Regions from separate parts of the Micromonospora sp. NPDC006766 genome, predicted to be linked through region 2. Evidence: riboswitches for the same ligand, from Rfam matches in the RefSeq annotation. Region 2 holds a riboswitch; each other region holds the start of a gene.
What was found. Region 2 has a riboswitch for cobalamin ahead of ABZ671_RS23830 (ribonucleoside-diphosphate reductase subunit alpha). Riboswitches for the same ligand answer to the same signal wherever they lie in the genome.
Positions count from the first base shown of each region.

Region 1: linked by a shared signal. The riboswitch ahead of ABZ671_RS25175 (ABC transporter substrate-binding protein) and the one ahead of ABZ671_RS23830 (ribonucleoside-diphosphate reductase subunit alpha) in region 2 are both predicted to bind cobalamin.
Region 3: linked by a shared signal. The riboswitch ahead of ABZ671_RS25150 (CbtB domain-containing protein) and the one ahead of ABZ671_RS23830 (ribonucleoside-diphosphate reductase subunit alpha) in region 2 are both predicted to bind cobalamin.

Region 1 covers NZ_JBEYIX010000041.1:50,429-54,008, reverse strand. Annotated here, with positions in the region: partial or broken gene ABZ671_RS25180 (RNA-guided endonuclease TnpB family protein) at 1-486, shown strand, start outside; cobalamin riboswitch at 1,266-1,441, shown strand; gene ABZ671_RS25175 (ABC transporter substrate-binding protein) at 1,472-2,458, shown strand; gene ABZ671_RS25170 (iron chelate uptake ABC transporter family permease subunit) at 2,515-3,519, shown strand; gene ABZ671_RS25165 (ABC transporter ATP-binding protein) at 3,519-3,580, shown strand, end outside.
Region 2 covers NZ_JBEYIX010000036.1:30,346-49,192, forward strand. Annotated here, with positions in the region: gene ABZ671_RS23785 (YcxB family protein) at 1-393, opposite strand, end outside; partial or broken gene ABZ671_RS23790 (NAD(P)-dependent alcohol dehydrogenase) at 692-808, shown strand; gene ABZ671_RS23795 (hypothetical protein) at 1,076-1,636, shown strand; gene ABZ671_RS23800 (rod shape-determining protein MreC) at 1,706-2,980, opposite strand; gene ABZ671_RS23805 (SigE family RNA polymerase sigma factor) at 2,973-3,494, opposite strand; gene ABZ671_RS23810 (polysaccharide deacetylase family protein) at 3,646-4,359, opposite strand; gene ABZ671_RS23815 (glycosyltransferase family A protein) at 4,356-5,138, opposite strand; gene ABZ671_RS23820 (IS4 family transposase) at 5,335-6,660, opposite strand; gene ABZ671_RS23825 (hypothetical protein) at 6,829-7,314, shown strand; cobalamin riboswitch at 7,419-7,630, shown strand; gene ABZ671_RS23830 (ribonucleoside-diphosphate reductase subunit alpha) at 7,764-10,154, shown strand; gene ABZ671_RS23835 (ribonucleotide-diphosphate reductase subunit beta) at 10,217-11,194, shown strand; gene ABZ671_RS23840 (short-chain fatty acyl-CoA regulator family protein) at 11,301-12,695, opposite strand; gene aceA (isocitrate lyase) at 12,922-14,193, shown strand; gene aceB (malate synthase A) at 14,190-15,800, shown strand; gene ABZ671_RS23855 (hypothetical protein) at 16,070-16,777, shown strand; gene ABZ671_RS23860 (cobalt transporter) at 16,774-17,565, shown strand; gene tnpA (IS200/IS605 family transposase) at 17,604-18,035, opposite strand.
Region 3 covers NZ_JBEYIX010000041.1:42,950-49,723, forward strand. Annotated here, with positions in the region: gene ABZ671_RS25125 (precorrin-3B synthase) at 1-1,131, shown strand, start outside; gene ABZ671_RS25130 (precorrin-8X methylmutase) at 1,128-1,757, shown strand; gene ABZ671_RS25135 (precorrin-2 C(20)-methyltransferase) at 1,760-3,274, shown strand; gene ABZ671_RS25140 (cobalt-precorrin-6A reductase) at 3,262-4,023, opposite strand; gene ABZ671_RS25145 (CbtA family protein) at 4,207-4,962, opposite strand; gene ABZ671_RS25150 (CbtB domain-containing protein) at 4,980-5,198, opposite strand; cobalamin riboswitch at 5,231-5,368, opposite strand; gene ABZ671_RS25155 (histidine phosphatase family protein) at 5,458-6,033, shown strand; gene ABZ671_RS25160 ((2Fe-2S) ferredoxin domain-containing protein) at 6,085-6,774, opposite strand, start outside.

The DNA of each region.
Region 1 (3,580 bases), on a different contig from region 2:
GGGCAGGCTGACCGGCGGAAGCTGGCCAGAGCGCAGCGGGACCTGGCCCGCAAGCAGAAGGACTCCGCGAACCGGGCGAAGGCCCGGTTCAGGGTGGCCCGGATTCATGCCAGTATCGCTGATCGGCGGCTCGACCACCTGCACCTGCTGACCACTCGACTCGTCCGTGAGAACCAAACGGTCGTGATCGAGGACCTCAGCGTGCGGAACATGCTGCGTAACCGTCGCCTGGCGCGGGTCATCTCCGACGCGAGCTGGTCCCAGTTCCGCAGGATGTTGGAGTACAAGGCCGGCTGGTACGGGCGTGAGGTGATCCCCGTCGACCGGTGGTATCCGTCGTCCAAGACCTGCTCGGCATGCGGACAGGTCAACACTGCGCTCACCCTCAACGACCGCGTCTGGACGTGCCCGGGGTGCGGGGCCGCGCATGATCGGGACATCAACGCTGCTAGGAACGTCCTCGCCGCCGGGCTGGCGGAGAGGTGAAACGCCTGCGGAGCTGGTGTAAGACCTCAAGGGAAGAAGTCCTCCCGGACAGGCAGTCGGCGATGAAACAGGAAGCCTCACGGGCGACCGTGGGAATCCCGGTCCCTTCAGGGCCGGGAGGATGTCAAGCTTTCAGTGACCTGGGCAAACGTGCGTGAGCATGCCGCTGGGCCACCGGACTACTGGGGTCAAGGGGTCGTCGGTTCAAATCCGGCCGTCCCGACCGGTTGACCTGGGGAGATGGAGATCTTCCCAGGTAACGGCGGTAACATCCGGTAACGGATGATCTTTGATGGCAGTAACCGCACCACAGATTGGTCGCCGGTCCCGTCAGCGGCACCCGCTCCGACCTGCGGCGTCGTGCCAATGGCGGATGGGCCGGCATGTTGCTTCCTTGATTTCGCGTTAAGCGCTGCGGATGCTCTGTCAGGCGTCGCTACGTCGGGAGGCTCGACGTTTGGCGGTGAGAGGGTGCGCATACCTTATCGACGAGCATCAGGCGGCGGTCAACGAGTTGTCCCGGCTGCGCCGTGAGGCGTTTGACGAGATGGTGTCGCAGGGGATGACGCCACGCCCAGATCGCCCACGTCGTCGGCATGACCCGCGCCCGAGTCGGTCAGCTCTGTCGTCCGGACCCCGGCCCGGACGGGCGCCTTCGCCGAGCCGGCTGAGCGCGTCGCGCGTGGCTGACCCGACGACACCCCACGCGAACGGGCACGGTGAACCAACGCGATCTCCGACCATGACCTAGGCCATGGTGACGCCGCCGTCGGGTTTGGTTAGGGTGGCCTGGCCGTGGTGTTCGGGAAGCCGGTGTAAGACCGGTGCGGCCCTCGCCACTGTGATCGGGATGCTGGAGGCCACCGAAAGGTCACTGGGCGCAAATGCCTGGGAAGGCCGGCCTCCGGCGCACCACCCGTCAGCCAGGAGACCGGCCACGGCACCTGTACGACCCGTCCACGAGGTGCTGGAAGGTGGTCCCGCTATGCGGTCCCCTGTGTCCTGGCGCGTTGCCGCGCCGCTGTCCGTCCTGCTCGCGCTGCTTGGCGGCTGCGCCGCGACCGGCGACAACAAGCCGGCCACCACGGCGTCCGCCGCGGCTGGGCCGGTCTCGGTCACCAACTGCGGCACACCGGTCACGATCACGAAGCCCCCGGCGCGGGCGGTGACGATGAACCAGCCCGCCACCGAGATCATGCTGGCGCTCGGTTTGCAGGACCGGATGGCCGGCACCGCCTACCTCGACGACCAGGTGCTGCCCGAGTACGCCGCCGCGCACGCGAAGGTGCCGGTACTGGCCAAGGAGTACCCGTCGAAGGAGAAGCTGCTCGACATCGCGCCGGACTTCGTCTACGCCTCCTTCGCAAGCGCGTTCAGCGACGAGGGGGTCGGCGACCGCGCCGACTGGCAGAAGCTGGGCGTCGGCACGTACATCTCCGCCGCCGGCTGCCCGAAAGACACGCGACCGGCGAAGCTGACGATGGATGACGTGTTCGCCGAGATCCGTGAGATCGCCGCGATCTTCGGCGTCGGGGAGCGGGCCGAGACGCTGATCGCCGACCAGCAGCAGCGCATCGCGAAGGTGTCAGCGGGCGCGAAGGGCATGCGGGTGCTGTGGTGGGACGGCGGCACCGACGCGCCCAGTGCCGGCGCCTGCTGCGGCAGCCCGGCCATGATCATGTCCGCGGCCGGGGTCACCAACATCTTCGCCGACCTGAACGGCAGCTGGGCCGACACCAGCTGGGAGACCGTCGTCGAGCGCAACCCGGACGTCATCGTGCTCGTTGACGCGAGCTGGGACACCGCCGCCGCCAAGCAGGCGTTCCTCGAAAAGCATGCGACGCTCAAAGACCTGCCCGCCGTCAAGGACAAGCGGTACGTCGTCCTGGACTTCTCCTCTACCTCCGCAGGCGTGCGGAACGTGCTCGCCGTGGAGGCCCTGGCCCGGGGTGTCGGCGGGGTGAACAACTGACCACCGCTACCACCCGGCCGGCGCAGGCTCCGGCGCGGCCGGTCCGGGCGGTGGGCATGGTGACCGTGGTGGTCGTGCTCGCCGGTGGCCTGTTGCTGTCGGTGGGCGCGGCCGTGACGGTAGGGCCGGCGGACCTGTCGCTGGGCACCGTGTGGCTGGTCATCACCGACCACCTCGGCCTGACGAGCGCCGACGTGCCGTTGCTGCGCGACCACATCGTGTGGGAGTTGCGGCTGCCGAGGGTGCTGGGCGCCGCCGTGGTCGGGGCCGGGCTCGCCGCCTCCGGGGCGGTCATGCAGACCGTCACCCGCAACCCGCTCGCCGACCCGTACCTGTTGGGCGTCTCCTCCGGGGCGTCGCTGGGCGCCGTCGCCGTTCTGGTCCTGGGCCTCGGCGCGGGTGCGGCGGCGCTCACCGGGGGCGCGTTCGCGGGGGCACTCGCCGCGTTCGCCGTCGTGGTCGCTGCCGCCGGCCGGCGGGCGGTCCTGCGACCGACCCGGGTGGTGTTGGCCGGCGTCGCCATCGCGCAGCTGTGCTCCGCGCTGACCTCGTTCGTGATCATCTGGGTGGCCGACCCGCACGCGACCCACAGCATCACCTTCTGGCTGTCCGGCTCGCTCGCCCGCGCCGACTGGACCGCACTCGGGTGGGCGACGCCGGTGCTCGCGGCGGTGTTCGCCGTGATCCTCTGGTTTGCCCGGGCGCTCAACGCGTTCGCGTTCGGCGAAGAGGCCGCCGCCGCCCTCGGTGTTGACGTCGGGCGTGTCCGGTGGCTGCTGCTGGTCACCACGGCGCTGCTGACCGCCGTGCTGGTCGCGATCAGCGGTGCGATCGGCTTCGTCGGGCTGATGCTGCCGCACGCCGCGCGGCGGTTCACCGGCCCCGACCACCGGCGGCTCCTGCCGGTCGTCGTCCTTGCCGGAGCGATCTTTCTGATCTGGGTGGACACCGCGGCCAGGACCCTGTTCGAACCCCGTGAGCTGCCGGTGGGCGTGCTGACCGCCCTGCTCGGGGTGCCCGCGTTCGTGGTGCTGCTGCGCCGTCAGGATGGGAAAGCCTGATGCTCGACATCCGTGATGTCTCGTGGTCGGTGCCGGCCGCTCGCCTCCTCGACCGGGTGAC
Region 2 (18,847 bases):
GACGTACACGATCCAGAATTCAGGGGTGTCCCTGACCTGGGCGACCCCGTCCCAGGCGATACCGCCGGACTCCGAGCCGCTGCGCATCATGATGTTGTCGTCGGTGATGTCGTAGGCGCCCTCGACAGCGTAGCGACTGGAGCGGCGCCGGGCGCGCCACCGCACCCACGGCGGATACAGCATCGACAGCAGGCCACCCACGACCATCGCCAGCCACAGCGACGAGATCTGGTCGCCCCGCGCGGACCCCCGCGAGACGGCGAAACCGATCACCCCGACCGCAGCCAGCACCGCGCCGATATAACCGTACTTGCGTAGCCGAACGCTGCTGAGCGCAGCGGCCACGCGGCCTGGGTAGGCGGGATCGGCTGGGACGTCAAAACGGATGTGCACGCCAGCACGATAGCCCCGTCCGCCCGGACAGCGGCCACAAGACGGCCTCCAGGGACCGGTCGCTGCCCGCGCCAGGTGGCTGCCAACTCCTGCACCGGCACCGAGGACCCGTGACGAGGGATGTCAACTCGTCCTCGCCTGTCAGCGGCGATTGAACCCTGACCACCTTGGCGGGTGTACGGCGCACACCTACGCTGCTTTCGTAAGGTGTACGCCGCACACTCAGGGGAAGGCGAGATGAAGGCGAGCGGCGCTGAACGCGTACGACTGGCATGCCATGCGTGGCGATCCACGCGCGGGGCGGCTGTTGGCATCCTTCGTCCGACACCGCATCGCCACCCTCACGGCAGCGCCCAGCCGGCAACACCTCGACACCCTCCGCGCCCACGCCGAGGCCGGCCGCCTCACGCCCGTCTGACGTGCCACAGAGCAGGAAGCGCCCGCTCGCGCAGAGACGTCACTGCCTGACGGGCTGTGGCGTTGTTGTGCCTCCTGGCGATATACCACGTGTCAGCCGGGCGCGTTGACCCAATGCTGGTGAGAAGCCGCACCAGGATAGACCGTCATCGCTCTTGTGGTGATGGCTCGATTCTTGCAAGATCGAGCCATCACCCAAATCGCACGGGAGGATGACAGAGTGTCACATTCGTTGGTGAAGCGGTCTCTTGGAATCGTCGGTGCCGTGACTACAGGATTGCTGCTATTGGCTGCTCCGGCTCAAGCGGCACCTAAGACCGAAGCGGCCGGCGGCGAGCAGGTGAAACCGACGGTTAGTGCCGCCGAGATCGAGGCGAACAATGCTGCCGTGTGGGCGTCGCTGCCGCCGAACGTGACCATGACGGTTACCGGGGAGATGCCCAAGCTTCAGGGCCCGATCGACCACTACACTCAGGACGGCCCCACGGTCACGACGGGAGTGACTCCTTTCGCGGTGGACACAATTCCGTACTCCTACACATTTAGTGGAGTGCATAACTGGCCCGGACGAGACTTCCAATCCGCGCGGACGAGTTTCTGCAAGGACATCAAAGCCACGTGGGATTACCCCCAGGGGAAGCATCATGAGTTTAAGGTTGACCTTTCAGCGGGCGGGACTATCACCGTTCCCACTGACGGCGTAATGCGTACCTGGTGCTGGTCGAACGTTCCGACGAACAAAACTATGCACTTCATCTATTACTCTACGAATAACGCCCCCGCTGACGTCGCAAGGGCTTCCGGCAGCGGCTCGGTCCACTACTGACCTGCAGACCTGTTGAGGATGCGCGGAGGCGAGTCGCCTCCGCGCATCCTTGCCGTCGGCGGGCCGCCGTCAGGGGGCGGATGGCGTCATGATCGACAATCTAGTCAGGTTGGCAAGGTCGGCCGTTGGCGTAAGCTCCACCGTGGTCGCGCCTGCTGCCTTGTCCGCGGACGCTCGCCCGATCGTGACAGCGCCAACCTCATTGCTGTGTTGGGACGGATCCGGCATCAAGACACGGTTGGTCTGGTAAACGTCACCGTCTGCGGGAATGCTTTCCATGACTAGCTTTCCGCCGGTGCCGCGTACGGAACCCGGAACATTACTGATGTTCGTGTACACCTGGCCGGCGAATCCGGTGCTGGTAATGAGGTCGATAGTGGCTTCGCCGCGGACGTCATCGACTGCCGTTACGCGTCCGACCAAGCCTTCGGCGACGACGGCTAGTTGCCCCTGCCGGACTCCCTGATCCTTCGGGAACGCCACGATTACCTGTTGGCCGGTCCTGCCGACTACCTCAGCGGGTACGGCCCGCGCGTCGCCGTCCACACCGTCCTCACCAGGTACCTCGAACACCTTCGTGGCGCTGGCGAACGGTCGCTTCGGCTTGATGAACCCCGCGATCGTCGTCGTCTGCGCGGTCGCAGCGATCGGCAATTCTTTTACAACAAGGCGGCTGGTAGGTCCGTCCGGTTCTTGTATCATGTCATGATCGATCGCGGTGCTCGACAGCCGCACCGCTGTCACGCCCGGCATGGCGATGGCAATGGCAATGGTGCCAAAGATGTCATTACTAACCACGCCGGCGGCTCCGGACAACCGAGGACTGACCAGACTTATCACCTGAGTCTTCACCGGGTCGGGCGCCGGCCGATCAACCCGCATCCGCAAGGCGTCCGCCGCACCGGAATCGCCGGTGAAGAACGCCAACCGCGGGTCGCCCTGTTTGTCGTATCCCTGTAGAACGACCACCGTCGAGCGCAGGCGTGGATGGCGCGTCGCGACAAGGGCCCGAACATCAGTGTGCGGGCCTGCCGAGTTGGTACGGTCCCAGACGCTGGTGGCCTCACGTACCAGGCCAGCGTCCACGTCTCCCACCGGGGACCAGCCCAGAAACGGGCCATCCGGGGGCAAGGCAGCGAGTTGCGGTGTGGACCCGAAGCCGACAACCCGAAACATCGTCACCAGCACCGCCAAGCACATTGCGGCCGCGGCTCCGGCGGCGATACGCTGCCGCCCGCGACGCCGGTCTGCCCGCCGCATGACCTTGCCTTCATAGCCCTCGGCCGGTATCACCGACTCGGCCAGATCCGCCAGGCCGTCACGCAACTCGGTCGTGTTATGCATAGCGCACCTCTTGATCGGCAACAGCGTCGGCCTCAACCCACTGCTTACGCAGAGTCTGCAGACCCCTTGATGAAAGACTCTTGACCGTGCCAACCGAACAGCCCATCACGTGCGCCGTGTCCTGCTCGGACAGGTCCTCGTAGAAGCGCAGTACGACGGCGGCACGCTGCCGTGCTGGCAGCCCGTCCAACGCCCGGCGGAGCAAGTCCCGCTGTTCCACCCCCACGTACTCGTCGCGCGCCTGACTGTCCACCAGCCGACCCAAGGGCTGTTCCCACCAGGATCGGCGCCGCCTCCAGGACACGAAGGTGTTGACTAGAATGCGCCGGACGTAGTGATCGACGCCTTCTGAGCGTTGCAGTCGAGGCCACGCCACAACCGTCTTGGCCAACGTCGTCTGGACCAGGTCCTCTGCTTTCCCTCGGTCTCCGCACAGCAGGAAGGCCGTCCGGAGCAGTGATCCGTAACGTGCCCGCACAAAGGCTGTCACCTCCTTATCCTCGCGATCGTGCATCAGCCACCCGCACCCTCGGTCTCAATCTCACGGCCACTACTTACGCTCTCGACCCCAGCAAACGTTGCCGTGACCCCGGAACTTTTTGACGATCGACCATCTCGACCCGCCCGCCGTGACGGCGATGCGCAGAAGGAGCCTCTCGGAAGGTCTACGCCTGGTACGCCGACACGCCGAGCAGCTCGTCCACCGTCACGAACCGGTAGCCTCGGGCCAGCAGCCCATCGATCGTCTCCCGCACCGCTACGACCGTCTCGGCGCGGTTGCCACCCCGGCCGTCGAACCCGTCGTGAAAGATGAGAATCGAGCCAGGGCGCGTCTTGGCGATGGCGCGACGGGCCATCCGTACGCCGGACGGCTGGAACACCTCCAGCGCATGGCCGAACTCGCCGGCAACCGGGTGCAGGCCGCTTCGGCGCAACATCCGCAGCAGGGCCGGCTGGCGCCACAGCCACGGTGTGCGGGCCAGCGCTGGGGTGCGGCCGGTGACCCGCGCCAGGATGTGCTGGGTCTGCTCCACCTCCCGCTCGTACGCTCGCGGCCGCAGGTATGTGCCGAACCGATGGCTCAGTGAATGGTTGCCCAGGACATGACCGGCGTCGATCGCGCGTAGGGCGACCCCGGGGTGACGCTCGACGCACTGTCCGACATAGAAGAAGGTCGCCCGGATGCCTCGTGCTGCCAGGATATCGAGGATCTGTGAGGTGTACGGCTCGTTCGGGCCGTCGTCAAACGTCAACGCCACCCGTCGTTCGGTGGACGCGCCGCGGTAGGGGTAGTCGCGCGAAGACGGGGCGAACGGCGACATCAGCAGCCAGTACGCCGCACCGATGGCCAGCAGCAACAGCCCGATCAGGACGGTCACCGCGCCTCCTGACGGCCGGCCGCCACGGCTACCTCGAACGACCCCGCGTGGTCGCGGAACGCCGGCGCCGATCCCAGCACACGCCGCTTCGCGATCCGGTTCACGGCATAGGTCAGCAGGTAGTGCACAGGCAGGGTCACGAACACGTTGTACGCGATCCCGCGGCTGAGCCTCCGACCTGACGTGCGGGTCGGGTTGTCATGGTCGTAGACGACCCGGCCCTTCTGCCGTAGCCGGCGCAGTTGGTCGAGTTCGTCGCCGCCCTGGGTCAGGCTGGTGTCGTAGCCCGTCCAGGCCTCGCGGCGGAAAGCGATGTTTGTCGCGCTCGCGTAAACGGCGCGGCCGGTCAGTCGGTAGACGCCGTTGACGGCCCCGAACAACATCCGGCTGTAGATCGGGCCCCACCTTGGGCCGTCGTCGTACCGGCAAGGGCCGACGACCGCGACGACGCGGCCATCGCTGCGGAACCGCGCGTCGATGCGGCTGAGCCAATCACGGCTGTGGACCGTATCGGCGTCGGTGGAGACGATGATCTCACCGCGCGCCGCCTCTGTGCCTCGCTGGCGGGCGTCGCACACCCCGGGCGTCGGCTCGGCCACCACTCGCGCGCCGAGGTCGCGAGCGATGTCCGCGGTCTCGTCCGTGCAGTTGTTGTCAACGACGATGACCTCGCACACTCCGTCGAAGTCCTGCTTCTGCAGGGAGAGGAGAGCGTCGGTGAGATAGCCGGCCTCGTTGAAGCACGGGATGACGACGGTGAACCTGGGCCTCTCTGGCATGTGGATGATTATTGGGGCGACGGGGTCGCTGAGACGATCCGGAAATCCCCCGACTTCAACCGGGGGCTATCCCCCAAGGCCCCTCAGGCTTACCCCTGGCACTCCAGCCGCCTTACCCTGCTCGCCAAGCTACGCGGACGGCGCTGGTGCGCTGCACTAGTAGCAACGCCGTTCAGTTAGGCGGTTCGGTCGGTCGTCAAGGGCCGGTGTCGAGGATGTTGATCTCGATGGTGGCTTTGTAGGTGGTGCGGTCGATGTCCGGGCCGCGGGCGTTGTACTTGGAGATGGCACGTTTGACGATGCGGGGCTTGGTGCGTACGCGTCGGTCGGGCATGAGTGCGGTCAGGATCCTTCGTCCGATCGCGCCGACGAGGTCGATGATCGTGTCGGCGATGATGCTGGCGGCCTGGATGACCTGGTCGCGGGCGGTGTGTAGGGCGATGGTGAAGCTGGCCCGGTCGGGGTCGAGTCCGGGGACGCTGTCGGTGGCGTCGACCATGGCGGTGCGGAGCACCTGATAGGTGACCAGCAGGGCGTAGATCTCCTGGTCGATCCCGGTCGGGGTACGGGCGCGTAGCACCCGCCCGCCGAGGATGGTGGATTTCAGTTCCAGGTAGACGGTCTCGATCTCCCACCGCTGGTGGTAGAGGGTGATCAGCTCGCCGGCCGGGTAGCGGCGGTGGTCGAGCAGGGTGGTGACCAGACGGTAGGTGCCGGTCCGAGCGCCGGCGCTGGTGACGATGCTGATCTCGGCCTCGACGACGCGGACAGGCAGGCTGCCGAGTTGGGACAGGTAGGAGCCGTCGCGGTAGCGGGCCCGCACCGGTAGCCGCCGGCCGGACTTGCATCGCACCAGCAGGTCCGCGCCGCCGGCAGCCAGTCGGGCCAGCAGATCCGCGGCGGCGAAGTTTCGGTCGGCCAGCAGCAACATCCCCGGCCGGAGACTCCCCGCCAACCGTGCCGCGTACCCGGTCTCGCCAGTGCTGGCCGGGCCGAAGACCGCGTCGATGACGCTGCGGGTCCCGCAGGCCACCAGGGCCAGGACCCGGACGGTGGGGTAACCGCCCGCGCCGTGGTTGCAGCGCTGCTTGACGAAGGTGGTGAGGTTCGCGGCGCTGTCGGCCACGCTCATCAGCGTGCCGTCCACAGCGCAGACCAGCAGCCCGCGCCAGGACACCGCCCCGGCCGCAGTCGTCGCGGCCGGGCCACGCAGCAGGTCGAACAACGCCCGCAGAGGCGCCACCCCGAGCCGTTGCCGGGCCTGACGCAGCGCGCTGGCCGTCGGCGCAGCCACGGCCAGGCCATGCAGACCAGCGGTCAGCCGATGCCAGACCTGCCCGTAGCCCAACTCGGCGAACAAGCAGCCGGCCAGCAGCAGGTAGACCACCACCCGTGAGGGCAGCAACCGAACCCGCGACTGCACCGCACCGGTACGTCGGAGTGCGTCATCAACCATCTCGAACGGCACCAGCTGGGTCAACTCGCCCAGATGGCCCGGCGCGAACCGGCCCGCCGCCACCATCGTCGTACGCGTTATGGCAATCTGTCCGGACAGCGGAGCTCCTGGTTTCGGGGTGTCTTGGAGTGACAACCCTCTCTACCGGAGCTCCGCTGCTTTGCATCCCTCGACACGCCTTGACAGGTCACCGAACCGCCTAACTGAACGGCGTTGGCACTAGTAGGGTGCGAGGTGTTGAAAACCCCCCGGGAGGCGGAAGCGCGCATCGGTCCGATCGGCGCGCTGCTCTGCCGACTGGCGTTCCTGGCAATCTGCCTGCCCGGGCCGGTCCTGCTCGCCGCCGCGCTGACGCGAGACCCAGTGCAGTCGCCCACGGACTTCTGGGGCCTACTCGCCGGTGACGTACTGGTGACGATCGTCGGTGTCGGTTTCGGCGTCTTCGGCTGGCGGCTGGTCACCCGCTCGCGCCGTGACGCGCGTCGGCTGTCCGCCGCCGGTGTCGCCGCGACGGCGGAGATTCCCGCGGTGGCGAACCATCTGGACGGAGAGGACCCGGGGCTGGAACTCCACCTGCGGATCAGTGGGCCCGGGTTCGCCACGTTCGAGGCGGACACGATCCGGGCCGACGACCCGGCCCTCGTGCCCGGCGCGGTGCTGGCCGCCGTCGTCGACCCCGCTGATCGCCTCTTTTCGATCACCGGGTTCCTTTCACCCTGACTAGCGGATGGTCAACGACGGGGGCCGGCTGCCCCGCGACGATGAGACGAAGTCGACACGCTGACACGACATCTTGTATTACCCCATCGCCGGTGGCGCCATATATGGTGTCTCACGCAGCTGGTTCGACCGCCCGGGTGGGTGGTCGAGGCAAGAGGGAACCCGGTGCGAGTCCGGGACTGCCCCGCAGCGGTGAGTGGGAACGACAGCCGTCACCAAGCACTGGACCGTGAGGTCTGGGAAGCGACGGCCAGTAGGCGACCGTAACCGGTCGCGCCCGCGAGTCCGAAGACCTGCCAGCGCGCCGCACGCGCCGCGTGCGGCGGTCGGAGGCCGCGCGGGACGGCTGACGCCATCAGCCCGCCGGCCACGGCAGGCACGCCATCCAGGCGAACAGTGGCGTTCTCCTGCGCGTCCGTCGACCTCGTCGACAGGCGTGAGGAGGGGACGTGACGGCGAAGCAGGAGCAGGCTGCGGCCGATCAGACGGTGCCGGAGCAGCGCTGGCATGCGATGCGGGTCCGCAAACGCAACGGCGACACCGAGCCGGTGGACGTCAACAAGATTGTCAGGGCGGTCGAGCGGTGGGTGGCCGACCTGGACGAGGTGGACCCGCTGCAGGTCGCCACGAAAACGATCAGTGGCCTCTACGACGGGGCGACCACCGCCGAACTGGACAAGCTGTCGATTCAGACAGCGGCGGAGTTGATCGGTGAGGAGCCGCAGTACTCCAGGCTGGCGGCGCGGTTACTGGCCGCGTACGTGGACAAGGAGGTTCGCGGGCAGGGCGTGGCGAGCTTCAGCCAGTCCATCCGGTACGCCCACGGTCTCGGGCTGATCGGCGACGAGACCGCCGCGTTCGTGGCCCGTAACGCCCGCAAGCTCGACGACGCGGTGGACCCGGTCGGTGATCTGCGGTTCGAGTACTTCGGGCTGCGTACCGTCGCGGACCGTTACCTGCTGCGGCATCCCGATTCGCGGTTGGTGGTGGAGACGCCGCAGTACTGGCTGCTGCGGGTGGCCTGCGGGTTGTCCGAGACGCCGGGCGAAGTGATCGGCTTCTACCGGTTGATGTCGTCGCTGGCGTACCTGCCGAGTTCGCCGACGCTGTTCAACTCGGGCACCCGGCACACCCAGATGTCGTCGTGCTTCCTGGTCGACTCGCCCCGCGACGAGCTGGACTCGATCTACGAGCGGTACCACCAGGTGGCGAGGCTGTCGAAGTTCTCCGGCGGCATCGGCATCGCCTGGTCGCGGGTCCGCGGCCGGGGCGCGCTGATCCGGGGCACGAACGGCCGGTCCAACGGCATCGTCCCGTTCCTGAAGACGCTGGACGCCGGGGTGGCGGCGGTCAACCAGGGCGGCCGGCGCAAGGGCGCGGCGTGTGTCTACCTGGAGCCGTGGCATCCGGACATCGAGGAGTTCCTGGAGCTGCGGGACAATACCGGCGAGGATTCCCGGCGGACGCACAACCTGAACCTGGCCAACTGGATCCCGGACGAGTTCATGCGCCGGGTCGAGGCGGACGGCGACTGGTCGCTGATCGACCCGTCCGACGCGCCGCAGCTCCCCGACCTGTACGGCGAGGAGTTCGACGAGGCGTACCGGGCCGCGGAGAAGAAGGCCGTCAAGACGGTCAAGGCCCGGGACCTGTACGGGCGGATGATGCGCACCCTGGCGCAGACCGGCAATGGGTGGATGACCTTCAAGGATCCGTCGAACCGGCTGTCCAACCAGACCGGGACGCCGGGCAACACCATCCACCTGTCGAACCTGTGCACCGAGATCCTCGAGGTCAACAACGACGCCGAGACCGCGGTCTGCAACCTCGGCTCGGTCAACCTCGGCGCCCACGTCACCCCCGACGGGGTCGACTGGGAGAAGCTGCGGGCGACCGTGCGTACCGCGGTGGTGTTCCTCGACCGGGTGATCGACATCAACTACTACCCGGCCGAGCAGGCGGCGGCGTCGAACCCCCGCTGGCGGCCGGTCGGGCTCGGCCTGATGGGCCTGCAGGACGCGTTCTTCACCCTGCGACTGCCGTTCGACTCGGTGGAGGCTCGCGAGCTGTCGACTCGGGTGCAGGAGGAGGTCTTCCTGACCGCGTTGGAGACCTCCGCCGGCCTCGCCGAGCGGTTCGGCCCGCATCCCGCGTACGCCGACACCCGGGCCGCGCAGGGCCAGCTACACCCGGACCTGTGGGGTGCCGAACCGACCCAGGTGCAGCGGTGGACCGCGCTGCGGACGCGGATCGCCGCCCACGGGCTGCGCAACTCGCTGCTGGTCGCCATCGCCCCGACCGCCACCATCGCCTCGATCGCCGGCTGCTACGAGTGCATCGAGCCGCAGGTGTCGAACCTGTTCAAGCGCGAAACCATGTCCGGCGAGTTCCTCCAGATCAACACCTACCTGGTACGTGAGCTGAAGACGCGCGGGCTGTGGACGCCGGCGATCCGGGAGCAGATCAAACGCGCCGACGGATCGGTGCAGGGCATTACCGGACTGCCCGCCGACGTGCGCGAGTTGTTCCGCACCGCGTGGGAACTACCGCAGCGGGCATTGATTGACCTGGCCGCCGCCCGCGCGCCGTACATCGACCAGTCGCAGTCGCTGAACCTGTTCCTGAGCGCGCCGACCATCGGCAAGCTGTCGTCGATGTACCTGTATGCCTGGAAGTCCGGGCTGAAGACCACCTACTACCTGCGCTCGCGTCCCGCGACCCGCATCCAGCAGGCCACCGTCGCCGTCTCCCCGGCAAGCACGCCGATCGTCGCGGTGAGCGACGACGAGGCATTGGCCTGCTCCCTGGAAAACCCCGAAAGCTGCGAGGCCTGCCAGTGACCACGATCCCCAATTCCCGCGCCGCCAGCACCGGCGAACGGCACCTGCTGCTCGACCCCGGCATGGACCTGACCCTGCGACCGATGCGCTACCCGCACTTCTTCGACCGCTTCAAAGACGCCATCAAGAACACCTGGACCGTCGAGGAGGTGGACCTGCACGCCGACCTGGCCGACCTGGCCCGGCTCACCCCGGCCGAACGGCACCTGGTGTCCCGGCTGGTCGCCTTCTTCGCCACCGGCGACACCATTGTCGCCAACAACCTGGTGCTCAACCTCTACCAGCACGTCAACTCCCCGGAGGGCCGGCTCTACCTGTCCCGGCAGCTGTTCGAGGAGGCGGTGCACGTCCAGTTCTACCTGAACCTGCTCGACACCTACGTACCCGACGAGGAGGAACGGTTCGCCGCGTTCGCCGCCATCGAGAACATTCCCTCCATCCGGCGCAAGGCAGAGTTCTGCTTCCGCTGGATCGACTCAATCTTTGAACTGCGCGAGCTGAGGACCCGGGACGACCGTCGGGCGTTCCTGCTCAACCTCATCTGCTTCGCCACATGCATCGAGGGGTTGTTCTTCTACGGCGCCTTCGCCTACGTCTACTTCCTGCGTTCGCGGGGTCTGCTCAACGGGCTCGCCTCCGGCACCAACTGGGTGTTCCGCGACGAATCGATGCACATGGCGTTCGCGTTCGATGTGGTGGACACCGTCCGGCGGGAGGAGCCGGACCTGTTCGACGCCGAACTGGAACGGCAGGTCACCGAGATGCTCGCCGAGGCGGTCGAATGCGAGGTCCAGTTCGCCGAGGACCTCCTCGAGCAGGGCGTATCCGGGCTGTCGCTGGCCGACATGCGCGAATACCTGCAGCACGTGGCCGATCGCCGGCTCGTCCACCTCGGCATCGCACCCCGCTACGGTTCGGCGAACCCGTTCGCGTTCATGGAGCTGCAGGACGTGCAGGAACTGTCGAACTTCTTCGAGCGGCGGGTGTCGGCGTACCAGGTCGGGGTGACCGGGAGGGTCACCTTCGACGACGACTTCTGACCGACGGTCGGGGGTGGACGGCCGGAGATCGAGGTCTCCGGCCGTACCGCCACCCCGTCGGAGCCGCCCACGATCGCGGCGCGTCCCGCCCGGCGCCGGGCTCGGCTCAGCCCTTCAACGGGTACGGGATGAAGGTGCTCCGGTTCTCGTCCAGGTCGAGTTGGCGGCTGATCGGCGCGGCGGCCCGCTGCGGGCAGGTCATCCGCTCGCAGGTCTTGCAGCCGGGGCCGATCGGGGTGGCGGCGTCGGCCGCGTGCAGGTCCATCCCGGCGGAGTAGACCAACCGGTTGGCGTGGCGGGTCTCGCAGCCCAGGCCGATCGCGTAAACCTTGCCGGGCTGGTTGTAGCCGCCGTGGTGGCGGGTGATGGTGCGGGCGGTCCACAGGTAGCGTTGCCCGTCGGGCATGGCGGCGACCTGCACGACGACCCGGCCGGGTGAGCTGAACGCCTCGTAGACGTTCCACAGCGGGCAGGTGCCGCCGGTGTGGGAGAACGGGAAGCCGGTGGCGGACTGGCGTTTGGACATGTTGCCGGCCCGGTCGACCCGGACGAACGAGAACGGCACCCCACGCGCGCGGGGGCGTTGCAGCGTACTGAGCCGGTGACACACCGTCTCCCAGCCCATCGCGAAGTGCTGGGTGAGCAGGTCGATGTCGTACCGGCGCTGCTCCGCCGCGGTCAGGAACTGCTCGTACGGCAGGAGCAGCGCGGCGGCGAAGTAGTTCGCCAACCCGACCCGGGTGAGGATCTGGGTCTGGGTTTCGTCGTACCGTTCCTCCTCCACGATCTCGTCGATCAGGTCGGCGAACTCCAGTAGCGCGATTTGCGCCGCCATCCGCATGGCCTCCTGCCCGGCTCGCAGCGACGCCGACAGGTGCAGGGTGCGGGTCTGCGGGCGATAGCGGTGCAGTTCGTCGCCGAGCAGGGCGGCGTCGTCGCGGCGGACGAGAATGCCGTGCCGATGGGCGAGCCGGTCCTGTAGCGCGGCGCGGACCTCGCCTCGGCGGAATCCGATGGCCACGGCCAGCCGCTCCGCCGCCTCGTCCAGATCCGGTACGTAGTTCTGCCGTCGGTAGAAGAACTCGGTCACCTGGTCGTGCGGGCTGCGGCCGATCGTCTCGCGATCGCCGAGCAGTTCGGCGAGTTGCTCGTCTGTTTGCCGGTACCGGCGGTGCAGGTCGATGACAGCCTCGGCGACGTCGGGCAGCCGGGTGGCGAGTTCGGTGAGATCGGCGATGCCCGCCCGCCCGGGGAGCGCCTCGCGCAACCCGGCGACCAGCCTCGGGGTGTCCCGCGGGGCGAAGACGGCCGAGTCGACGCCGAACACCTCGGTGATGCGCATGAGCACCGGGACGGTCAGCGGCCGGGAGTCGTGTTCGATCTGGTTGAGATAGCTGGGCGAGATGTTCAGCAGGCGGGCCAGGTGCGACTGGCTGAGAGCGCGGTCTTCGCGCATCCGGCGCAGTCGGGCACCCGCGAAGATCTTGGCGATCGCCCTCACCTCCCTGCTGGTCTTCGCTGGTCCGGCACTATTTGCAGAAAGAAAATATAGCGGTTCGCAACTTCGCAAAAAGGGGCGGGAAATTCTCAGAACTTGGCCTTTTCCGTCCCTCGACCTGCCGCCGACGCCGTGTGACCGTTGGCAGCACGCCGGACCGGCATCGAGTCGACGCCGCCACGGGCACGTCCGAAATGCCGGCGTCACCGACATTCGAGGGGACCAGACCATGCAGAACGCCGCTGAGCAGTTGCGTACCGAGTGGGAGACCAGTCCACGCTGGCAGGGAGTGCGGCGCAGCTACCGGGCCGAGGACGTGGTGCGCCTACGCGGGGCGATCCAGGAGGAACACACGCTGGCCCGGCACGGCGCCGACCGGCTGTGGCAGCTGCTGCACAGCGAGGACTACATCCACGCCCTGGGCGCGCTCACCGGCAACCAGGCCGTGCAGATGGTCCGCGCCGGCCTGAAGGCGATCTACCTCTCCGGCTGGCAGGTGGCCGCCGACGCCAACCTCGCCGGACACACCTACCCCGACCAGAGCCTCTACCCCGCCAACTCGGTGCCCGCGGTGGTGCGCCGGATCAACAACGCCCTGCTGCGCGCCGCCCAGATCAGCACCGCCGAGGGTGACACCGAGGGAATCGGCTGGCTGGCGCCGATCGTCGCCGACGCCGAGGCCGGGTTCGGCGGCCCACTCAACGCCTACGAGCTGATGACCGCGATGATCGCGGCCGGCGCCGCCGGGGTGCACTGGGAGGACCAGCTCGCCGCCGAGAAGAAGTGCGGCCACCTCGGCGGGAAGGTACTCGTCCCCACCGGCCAGCACATCCGTACCCTCGAGGCGGCGCGGCTCGCCGCCGACGTCGCCGGCGTGCCCTCGGTGGTCATCGCCCGCACCGACGCGCAGGCCGCCACCCTGCTCACCACCGACGTGGACGAGCGGGACCGTCCGTTCGTCACCGGCGAGCGGACCGCCGAGGGCTTCTACCGGGTACGCAGCGGCATCGAGCCGTGCATCGCCCGCGGCCTGGCCTACGCCTCGCACGCCGATCTGCTCTGGATGGAGACCTCCACCCCGGACCTGGAGGTCGCCCGTCGGTTCGCCGAGGCGATCAAGGACCAGTACCCGGACCAGCTGCTCGCCTACAACTGTTCGCCGTCGTTCAACTGGCGTAAGCACCTCGACGACGCGACCGTCGCCAAGTTCCAGCGGGAGCTCGGCCACATGGGCTACAAGTTCCAGTTCATCACGCTGGCCGGCTTCCACGCCCTCAACTACTCGATGTTCGACCTGGCCCGTGGGTACGCCACCGACGGAATGTCCGCCTACGTGGCGCTGCAGGAGCGGGAGTTCGCCGCCGAGGCGAACGGCTACACCGCCGTCAAGCACCAGCGCGAGGTGGGCACCGGCTACTTCGACCTGATCAGCACCGTGCTCAACCCGGCCGCGGAGACCACCGCGCTGCGCGGCTCGACCGAGCAGGAGCAGTTCGCGTGAGGTACGAGGTCATCGGCCCGCTGGCCGAACGATTCGACGAAGTCCTCACCGCCGAGGCGCTGGACTTCCTGGTCGCGCTGGACAGCGAATTCGCCGCTCGCCGGGTCGCCCTGCTGGACACCCGCCGGGCCCGCCGCGACCGGTACGCCACCGGTCAACTGCCCGACTTCCTCCCGGAGACCGCCGCGATCCGCGCCGACCTCACCTGGCGGGTCGCGCCGCCGGCCCCCGGCCTGGTCGACCGGCGGGTGGAGATCACCGGACCGACCGACCGCAGGATGACGGTCAACGCCCTCAACTCGGGGGCGAAGGTGTGGCTCGCCGACTTCGAGGACGCCACCGCTCCCACCTGGCACAATGTCATCGCCGGTCAGCTCAACCTGATCGACGCGCTGGATCGGCGGATCGACTTCACCGACCCACGCGGCAAGCGGTACGCCCTCGGCGACGAGCTGGCCACGATCGTGGTCCGGCCGCGCGGCTGGCACCTCGTGGAGAAGGGCATCGCGGTCGACGGTCGGCCGATCTCCGCCAGCCTGGTCGACTTCGGGCTCTACCTGTTCCACTGCGCCCGGCGGCAGCTCGACGCCGGCGCCGGACCGTACTTCTATCTGGCCAAGCTCGAAAGTCACCGCGAGGCGCGGCTGTGGAATGACATCTTCGTCTTCGCCCAGCGGTACCTCGGCCTGCCGCAGGGCACCATCCGGGCCACCACGCTGATCGAGACGATCACCGCCGCCTTCGAGATGGAGGAGATCCTGTACGAGCTGCGCGAGCACTCGGCGGGACTGAACGCCGGACGGTGGGACTACATCTTCAGCGTGATCAAGAACTTCGGGCAGTGGCCGGACTTCGTCCTGCCGGACCGGTCCGAGGTCACCATGTCGGTGCCGTTCATGCGCGCGTACACCGAGCTGCTGGTGGCGACCTGCCACCGGCGCGGCGCGCACGCGATCGGCGGGATGGCCGCGTTCATCCCCAGCCGGGAGCCCGAGGTCAACGAGGTGGCCCTCGGTCGGGTGCGGGCGGACAAGCGGCGGGAGGCCGGCGACGGGTTCGACGGCTCCTGGGTCGCCCACCCGGGTCTCGTCGAAACCTGCCGGGAGGAGTTCGACGCCGTGCTGAGCGAGCACCCACACCAGCTCGACCGGCTCCGGGACGACGTCAGCGTCACCGCCGCCGACCTGCTCGCCGTCGACAAGACCCCGGGCCAGGTCACCACCACGGGGCTGCGGTCCAACATCGCGGTCGCGCTGCGCTACATCGACGCCTGGCTCGGCGGCGTCGGCGCGGTCGCCCTGTCGAACCTGATGGAGGACGCGGCGACCGCCGAGATCGCCCGCTGCCAGGTCTGGCAGTGGCTGCACCACCGCACTCCCCTGGCCGGCGGCGGCTGCGTCACCGACGACCTGGTTCGATCCATCCTCGCCGAGGAGTTGGCCGCCCTGGTGGCGGGCCGCGTGGGCGGCCACCGTGACCGCGCCGAGCAGGCCGCGCGGATCGTCGAGGACACCGCGCTCGGCGAGGACCTGCCCGCGTTCTTCACCACCGGCGCGTACGCCCGGCACCTCGGCCCGAACCGAAGGCCGGCAGGGTCGGTCGGCTGACGAGGAACGGGCGCCTCACCGGGGCCGGGAAGATCGGCCAGGACCTTCCCGGCCCGGTCGGTGTGCGCGGTCGCGGACACTCCCACGGCAATCCTGGCGCACTCGGACGCCGACCTCGTGCCGGTGGCACCGACGCTGCCGCCCTCGAGACTGATCAACTGACTGTTCACGTCACCGTTCCGCGCCACACACTGCCTCGGACCTGCGCGTTTCCCAACAGTCGACAAGGTGAGGCCGACTCCCGTCACGGCAGGATCTGGAGCCTTTCCTTGTCATCATTCGGACTTCGGCGTCGGCGCGACGCGGCGCGAGCTGTCGCGCTGGCGGCCTGCGCCGTCACCGGCTCGATCACGGCCGCACCCGCCCCGGCGGCGGCGCATCCGTTCGGCGATCCGCAGACCGTGACCATCGCACGCGACCAGCAGCGACCCGAGGTCGTGCGCGTGCGGTGGCACGTCGGCGGCCCCGACGACCTGACCCTGCTCGGGGTTTCGCTCGGCCTGCTGCCGCAAGACCGCGTCCTGGCGGACGGCGCGATCGACTATCGGCACACGGACGCCGCCGTGATCGGCTCATCCGAGGAGTTCGCGGCCTACCTGCTCAAGCAGATCACGGTCACCGACCGCGAGCGATCGTGCCTCGGCGCCGTCGAGCCGCCGAAGTCCCTAGCCCGGATCGGCGCGACCGTCGACTACACGTGCCCAGGGTCGGTCGGCATGGTCACGGTCGCGGTCCGGATGCTGACTGATCTCCACCCCGCGTACCGTGCTCTGGCCACCGGTCCGCACGGCCAGCGCGCGGTGTACGGCTCGGGCGAGGACTCCCACGACTGGGTCCTCGCCGGCACGCCGGCGGCGGGCAGCAGCAGCCTCGGCCGCAGCGCCGCCGCCCAGATCGCCGCCGTCACCGGCGGTGCACTGCTGGTCGCGATGCTGATCATGTGGCGGCGGTCGCGTCGCCGGAGGACCGTGGCATGAACGACGTCACCGCCTACCTCGCGTCCCTGTCGGACCGGCTAGAGGATCTCATCCACTCGCCGGGTGTGCCGCCGCTGGCGTTCGCCCTCGCCTTTCTCGCGGGCGCCGGACACGCGGTGGCGCCCGGGCACGGCAAGAGCCTGGCCGCCGCGTACCTCGTCGGCTCGCGCGGCCGGATCCGCGACGCCGCCTGGCTGGGCGGCTCGGTGGCCGTCATGCACACGGTCTCCGTGCTGGTGATCGGCGTGGCATGGACGTTCCTGTCCCTGTCCGACGTCGTCCGGATGCAGGAACTCACGAGTTGGCTGCAGCTCGGCGCCGGCGTGATCGTCCTGGCCACCGGCCTGTGGATGGTGCGCCGGCACCTGCTCGGCCACAGCCACAGCCACCATCACGGCCACAGCCACGGCCACCATCACGGCCACGGCCACGGCCATGAGCACGAGCACGACCACGGCAGGCGTCCCGGACTGCTCCTGCTCGGCATGTCCGGCGGGCTCACCCCCTCTCCGGCCGCCTTCCTCGTGCTGGCGACCGGGCTGTTTCTCGGCCGCGCCGGATTTGCCCTACTGCTCGTCCTGACGTTCGGCCTCGGGATGGCCGTCGTGCTCTTCGGCGTCGGCCTCCTCGCGGTCGCCGGCAGCTCCCTGGTCGTCCGCGGCGCGCAGTCGCGTACCGTGCTGCGGCTGGCCAGCCGCGTAGCCCCCGTCCTCGCGGCTGGCGGCATCACTCTGTTCGGCGCCGGTCTCGTCGTGGTCGCCGTGATCCAACTCGTCAACAAGGTTTAGCGAGGAATCCCGGCCGTTTAGGGCCGGGAGGAATCGCGTCACGGGCCTGGACGTTTCTGGTTGGCGATGTACTGCTTGACGATCTCCAGTGGTGCCCCGCCACAGGAGGCGGCGAAGTACGACGGTGACCACAGGTGGCCGTGCATGATGTGCCGGTTGATCCGCCCGGTGAATTCTTTACGCAGGTAGTGGGCGGACACGCCTTTGAGTGAGCTGACGAGCGTGGAGATGGCCAGCTTCGGCGGGTAGCGCACGAGCAGGTGCACGTGGTCGTCTTCGCCGTTGAACTCGGCCAGCTCCGCGCTCATGCCGGCGCACACGTCGGCCATGACCTGCTCGCAGCGGGTGAGCATCGCGTCGTTGAGTACGTCCCGGCGGTATTTGGTGACAAAGACCAGATGCGCGTGAAGGTTGTAGACGACGCTGCGTCCTCGGCGAACATTGGGGTCCGGGGTCCATCGTGGTGACATAGACCAGATGGTAGACTGTGGACGTGAAGGTGGTTGTGCAGGTGCGCCTGTTCCCGGATGCCGCCCAGGAGGCGGCGTTGCGGGACACGCTGGCCCTGTGCAACGAGGCCGCGAACCTTGCCTCGGGCGAGGCGTACCGGTTGCGCGTGTTCGGGAAGCAGGCGTTGCAGCGGCTCACCTACGGGCAGCTGAAAGAGATGGGCCTGTCGGCGCAGCCGGCGATCCACGTGGCCCGTAAGGTCGCCGGCGCGTACGCGACCCTGAAAGCCAACATCAGCGCCGGCAACCTGGGCAAGTCCGGATCAGCGCGCCGTCGTAAGGTCGAGTCGAAGCCGATCCTGTTTCGGTGTGACGCCGCGCAGCCGTTCGACGACCGCTGCCTGTCGTGGCAGATCGCCGGCCGCACGGTGTCGATCTGGACTGTTCGGGGACGGTCGGGACGCATCCCGTTCCGCTGTTCCGACGCGCAGTACGCCATCCTGGCCGTCCACCGCAAGGGCGAGTCGGACCTGGTGTGCCGTGACGGCAAGTGGTACCTGTACGCCACCTGCGACATCCCCGACGTCGAGGTGAAAGAGCCGGACGGGTTCCTCGGCGTCGACTTGGGCATCGCGAACATCGCCACGACCAACGACGACACCCGACACTCGGGCAAGGCTTTGAACCGGGTGCGGCATCGTAACCAGCGGTTGCGGGCCAAGCTCCAGCGCATCGGCACCAAGTCCGCCAAGCGGCTGTTGAAGGCCCGCCGGCGTAAGGAAGCCCGGTTCGCGGCCGACACCAACCATCGCATCGCCAAGCAGATCGTGACC
Region 3 (6,774 bases), on a different contig from region 2:
GCCGCCGACGGCTTGCTGGTGCGGATACGCGTCCCCGGGGGCCGGCTCAGCGTCCCGCAACTGCGCCGCCTGGCGATGGCCGCGCGGCGCGACGCCGACGGCGCGCTGGAGCTGACCTCCCGGGGGAACGTGCAGTTGCGCGGCATCCCCGACCCTCACGCCGTCGACCGGATCGCCGAAGTCCTGGTGGAGTCGGGGTTGTTGCCCAGCGCCACCCACGAGCGGGTCCGCAACATCGTCGCCTCGCCCCTGAGCGGCCTGGACGGGGCCGGACGCGTCGACGTCCGTCCCGTGGTGGCGGCCGTCGACGCCGCACTCTGCGCGGCCGGTGACCTCGCCGAGCTCAGCGGCCGTTTCCTGATCGCGCTCGACGACGGCCGGGGCGACGTCGCCACTCTCGGCGCCGATCTATGCTGGACGGCCGGCAGCGGCGCGCTGCTGCTGGCCGGGCGGGACGTCGGGCTGCGGACCGGCGCCGACAAGGTCGGCGAGGCGGTGGTCGTCGCCGTACGGGCGTTCCTGCGCCAGCGCGGCGGCCGGCGAGACGTGTGGCGCATCACAGACCTGCCGGACGTGCCCACGGCGATCGTCGCCGCGCTGGACGGTCCGCACGCCGACCCGGTCGACCCGCCGCGCGGCGCGCCGCCCCAGGTCGGCCCGCACCCGGCCGGCTTCGTGGTCGCGGCGGCGCCGTTCGGTCGGCTCACCACCGAACAGGCCAACACCGTGGCGGCCCTGGCTGATGGGCCCGTGGTGGTGACCCCTTGGCGCACGATCGTCGTGCCCGGGCCGCCCACAGTGACGGCGCCCCGGCTGGCCGAGGTCGGGCTCGTCGTCGATCCGGCATCGCCCTGGGTGGGGGTGACCGCCTGCACCGGCCGGCCAGGCTGCGGCAGCGCCCTGGCCGACGTGCGCGCCGACGCCACGGCCGCCCTCACCGCCACAGGCCCGCCCGCTGCCGGTGCGCTTCCGCTGCACTGGGCCGGTTGCGACCGCTGCTGCGGGCGTCCGCCCGGCCCGGCCGCCGTCGCCGTGGCCACCGGCACCGGTTACCGTGTCGCGAGTCCCCGTGGGGATGATCATCACGGCCCGCTGCCCGAGCGGGTGGCACAGGCACGGAGACCTCGATGAGCTACGACTACGTCCGCGACGGCGCGGAGATCTACCGCCGCTCGTTCGCCACCATCCGCGCCGAGGCCGACCTGTCCCGGTTCCCCGCCGACGTGTCCCGGGTGGTGGTCCGGATGATCCACGCCTGCGGCATGGTCGACCTGGTCAACGACGTGGACGCGCACCCCGAGGTGGTCGCCGCGGGCCACGCGGCACTGAAGGCGGGCGCGCCGGTGCTGTGCGACGCGGCGATGGTCGCAGCCGGCATCACCCGCAGCCGGCTGCCCGCCGACAACGAGGTGCTCTGCACGCTGCGCGACCCGGCGGTGCCGGACCTGGCGCGGGATCTCGGCACCACGCGCAGCGCCGCCGCGATGCAACTGTGGCGGGACCGGCTCGACGGAGCGGTGGTGGCGATCGGCAACGCCCCCACCTCACTGTTCCGGCTGCTCGAGATGATCGACGAGGGCGTCGGCCGACCGGCCGCCATCGTGGGGGTGCCCGTCGGGTTCATCGGCGCGGCCGAGTCCAAGCAGGCCCTCGCCGCACACCCGGCGGGGATCCCGTACCTGGTCGTGCACGGTCGCCGTGGCGGCAGCGCCGTCACCGCGGCGGCCGTGAACGGCATCGCGAGCGAGGTGGAGTGACGATGACGCAGCCCGGCACGCTCTATGGCGTCGGCGTGGGACCCGGCGACCCGGAACTGCTGACGGTCAAGGCCGCCCGGCTGATCGCCGAGGCCGAGGTGATCGCCTACTACTCGGCCCGGCACGGCCGCAGCATCGCCCGTACCATCGCCGCTGGCCTGTTGCGCGAGCATCAGCTTCACGAGCCGTTGGTCTACCCGGTCACCACCGAGGGCACCGACGACCCGGCCGGCTACGAGGGCGTCATCCGCCAGTTCTACGACGACAGCGCCGAGCGGCTGGCCGTCCATCTCGCCGCCGGCCGCGACGTCGTGGTGCTCTGCGCCGGCGACCCGATGTTCTACGGCTCCTACATGTACCTGCACGAGCGTCTCGCCCACCGGTTCCCCGCCGAGGTGGTGCCCGGTGTCACGTCGGTCAGCGCCGCCTCCGCCGTGCTCGGCCGGCCCCTGGTCGAACGCGACGAGGTGCTGACCATCCTGCCCGGTACGCTGCCCGCCGAGGAACTCGCCCGGCGGCTCGCCGACACCGACGCCGCCGCAGTGCTCAAGCTGGGCCGCACCTTCGACAACGTCCGCGCCGCCGTCGAGGACGCCGGCCGGCTGCCCGAGACGTGGTATGTGGAGCGGGCCACCTCGCAGCGGGGACGGCAGGCTCCCTTGGCCGAGGTGCCGGCCGATGAGGTGCCGTATTTCTCGCTGGCCCTGCTGCCCAGCCCGACCAGCGCGGCCGCCCGGGACGAGTCGCCGGCCCCGACCCCGGGGCAAGCGGGGGAAGTCGTGGTCGTCGGCCTCGGCCCGGCCGGACCCCGGTGGCTGACCCCGGAGGTGGCGCGGGCGCTGCGCGAGGCCGAGCACCTGGTCGGCTACGGCCCCTACGTCGACCGCGTGCCGGTGCGCCCGGGCCAGCAGCGGCACACCTCAGGCAACCAGGTGGAGACCGAACGGGCCGCGCACGCCCTGGAACTCGCGCTCGCCGGCGCCCGGGTGGTGGTCGTCTCCTCCGGTGATCCCGGAGTTTTCGCCATGGCCAGCGCCGTCTACGAGGTGGCCACCGCGCACGAGCGGTTCGCGGATGTCCCCGTGCGGGTCCTGCCCGGCCTCACTGCGGCGCAGGCCGCGGCGAGCCGGATCGGCGCACCGCTCGGCCACGACTTCGCGGTGATGTCGCTCTCCGACCGGCTCAAGCCGTGGCCGGTCATCGAGGCCCGGCTCGCGGCGGCCGCCGCAGCCGACCTGGTCCTGGCACTCTACAACCCGGCCTCGGCCAGCCGCCGCTGGCAGGTCGGCGCCGCCCGCGACGTGCTGGCGCGCCACCGCGACGCGAAGACACCCGTGGTGGTCGCCCGCGACGTCGGTCGTGTCGGTGAGACGATCACCGTCACCACGCTGGCCGAGCTCGATCCGGAGACGGTGGACATGCGCTGCCTGCTCATCGTCGGCTCGTCGACGACCCAGGTCAGCACGAGGGGCGACGGGTCCACCGTGGTCTGGACTCCGCGTACCTATCCCGGCTGAGTCGGCAGGGCGGACAGCCAGTCCATCGCCTCCTCGACCGTGGCCACCGCCGTCGAGGAGGCGACGGGTGCGGGACGCTCGATCATCAGCACCGGGAGCTCGAGGCGGCGTGCGGCCGCGAGTTTCGCTTCCGTGAGCGGGCCCCCGCTGTCCTTGGTCACCAGCACGTCGATGCGGTGGGTACGCATCAACTCCAGTTCGCCCTCAAGGGTGTAGGGGCCGCGACTGCGCAACAGCCGGACGTGGGCGGGGATCGGCTCCGCCGGCGCGTCGACGACCCGGGCGAGGATCCACAGTCCGGTCAGCGGCAGGAACGCCGAGATGCTCTGCCGGCCGGTGGTCAACAGCACCCGTCGCCCGAGCCTCGGCAGCATCCGCGCCGCGGCGTCCACATCGGGTACGCGGTGCCACCGGTCGCCCTGCTGGGCTGTCCAGCCCGGTCGTTCCAGCCGTAGATGGGCCACGCCGGCGGTGGCGGCGGCGTCGACCGCGGCGGCCCGCATCCGGGCCGCGTACGGGTGGGTCGCGTCCACGACGGCGTCGATGCGGTGCGTGGTGAGCCACCGCGCCAGGCCGCTGGCGCCGCCGAACCCGCCGACACGTACCTCACCCACCGGTAGGCGGGGATCGGCGACCCGCCCGGCCAGTGAGGAGATCACCCTCGTCGCCGGCTGGTCGACGAGCAGGGCGGCGAGGGCCCGTGCCTCGGCGGTGCCGCCGAGGATGAGCACCCGTCGCTCAGAAAACACCTGCATACCGTTCACTTCCATCGGCGGGGCGAGTTCCGGGATGGTCGGGGTCGGGCCTACCCTCGCGCCACAAGCCCGGAGCGCCCCCCACCACGGCCGGTGCCCGCCTCGGCAGCTTGAGCGAGGCGGGCACCACCAACAATCACTGCAGCATCACGATCGCGTCGGGTCGCGCGTTACGGCTCAACGGCCGACGCCGACCGCCGCCTCCTCCGTCGTGGCCGCACGCCGGCGCATGCGAGGTCCGGCGACCACGCCGAAGAGCAGTCCCAGGACGGTCCAGGTGGCGAGCTGGGTGCCGAGCGAGGCGAGCCGGAACTCCCAGAGTACGGAGGCGGGGAAGCCTTCGGGGATCTCGTTGATTGCCGGGAGGGCCATCTGGATGATGGCGATGAGTACGACGAACGCGCCGACGGCCGCGATGGTGGCGTTCCACGTGCCGTAGCGGGGATGCAGCCAGCGCCCGAAATACAGGGCGAGGAGCCCGACCGCGACCGCGATCACGATCATGAGGAAATGCAGGCCGGTTCGTTCGCCCAGGCTGTCCGGGTCGCCGGTGGCCGGCGGGTTGGCGGGGTACTTGAGAAAGGGTACGAACGCGACGGTCAGGAAGCCGCCGAGCGCGACGAGCGCGGCGGTCGCGCGGGGGCTGAAACGACCGATCCGGCCGTACGCGACAGCGAAGACAAGGGCGAACAGGCCGCCGAGCGCGACGCCGTACACCAGCGTGGCGGTGCCCAGGCCGACGGTGCTCTGCACGGTGCGGCTGAACAGTTCGTGCTCGTCGCCTTCGCCGTGCGCGGCGGCATGCATGGACTCGAAATCGATGGCCTGACCGACCGGGCCTTCACCAAAGAACGTGGCGAACAGGAAGGTGACGGCACCGGCGGCAAGGCCGACGAGCATGCCGCGAACAAGTAGCGAGCGTGCGGACAACATAGAAACTCCTGCCAGGCTCAGTGGCAGGGGAAGCCGAGCAGGTGGCGGCCGTCGTGCACGAACTCATGCACCGTTGCGCCGGAGAACAGCGAGAACACACCCTGTTCCACGCCGACGAAGTACAGCAGCACAGCCGCGAGGATCGCGCCGAAGATCGCCCAGGGCAGGATCTGGCGCAGCGGAATGGCGGCCGGTAGGGAAACGGCGGCGGGGGTGGGCAGTGACACGTCAGACATGACAAGAACCTCCTCGGGATCACGCGTCCCATAGCGGGTTTCGGCGACGGGGAGGGTCTGACTCCCGGCCAGGTGGGTTGGGCCCACAACCGGTTACAGTGGCGCGACCGTGCCGGCATCTCACCGGCTTCCTCCTGCCATCACGCTGTGCCCCGGACGGTACGGCTGACGAGGCAGGAGTGTCAACGTGCGGAACGAAACCGGATCTGTAGAGCACTCGGAGGAAACCGACGGTGGCGAGGCACGGAGGTCAGCTGGTATGAGCAGTCGCCTGGTACTGGTCAGCCACGCACCCACCGCGGCCACCAGGGCTGCCGCCTTTCCACAGAACGAGCCGCTTGACCCGCACGGTCTGGCCGACGCGGTGGCGCTCGCCAACGTGCTGCCCCGCGCCGACGAGGTCCGGTGCGGGCCGGCGCTGCGCTGTGTGCAGACCGCCGCCGCGCTCGGGCTTGCGCCGGCCATCGACGAGATGCTCCGCGACGCCGACCTCGGCCGCTGGGCCGGTCGTATGCTGGACGATGTCGCGGCTGCGGAACCGGACGCGGTTGCGGCCTGGTTGACCAACGCGGCCGCAGCACCGCACGGCGGCGAGTCTCTGCACGACCTGCTCGACCGGACTGGCCGCTGGCTTGGCGCCTTGCCCGGCACCGTGCGGACGCTCGTCGCGGTCACCCACCCGATGGTGATCCGTGCCCTGATCGTGAACGCGATAGGCGCCGCACCTGCCTCGTTCTGGCGGATCGACATCGCGCCGCTCACCGGGACCGTTCTGCGCGGTGGCTCCGGACGCTGGACGGTGCGGATGATAGCGGGTCCGCTGGCTTGCCAGTAGTGGCTCTGTTCGCCGCTCCCCCTGTCCCGGATCGAGCCGATGGCGGCACATTCACGAGTCGCGTGGGCGTCTGCCGTCAACCGGCATGCCGTCGCGCAGGTGCTCGTCGGCGATACGGACGGCGAGGTCGGCGTCGACGTGTTCGTACCAGATGTCGTCGGGATACACGACGACGAGCGGGCCGAGGTTGCACGGGAACAGGCAGCCGGTCGCGGTGACCAGGACGTCGTCGTCGCCGAGGCCATGCTCCGTCAGGCGTTTGCCGAGGGCGGCGGCGACGTGCTCGGCACCGTATGCGGTGCAGCGCGGCCCGCGGCAGACCAGCACGTGCCGGCGGTGTCGGGTGATCTGTGACCAGGCCGGGCTGCGGAACGGTCCGGGGTTGCCGTCGACCGTGGTGTGGTCGCCGGTGATGGCATCGGTGACTGCTGTGACCAGCGCGGGCTGCGCCGCCAGCGGCGCGGCGACAAGGATTCGTGTCTGCCGGTCCCGTGTGGTGCGCCAGTGGGCGACCGCGCGGCGGATCCAGGTGTCGAGGTACCGGTCTGGCGGTACGTGCGTGGCCACGAGCAGGACTTCGCCCTGCGCCGGTACGGCATCGAGGGCTGCGTGCAGGGACGGCTCGGCGCCGTCGAGGAAACACGCTCGCACCGGTACGCCGGTGGCCTCGGCGGCGGCCGCGGCGAGGCGGTGGATCGCGTCGTGGCCGCCGTGGTGGGTCGCCCCGCGTGAGACGAGCAG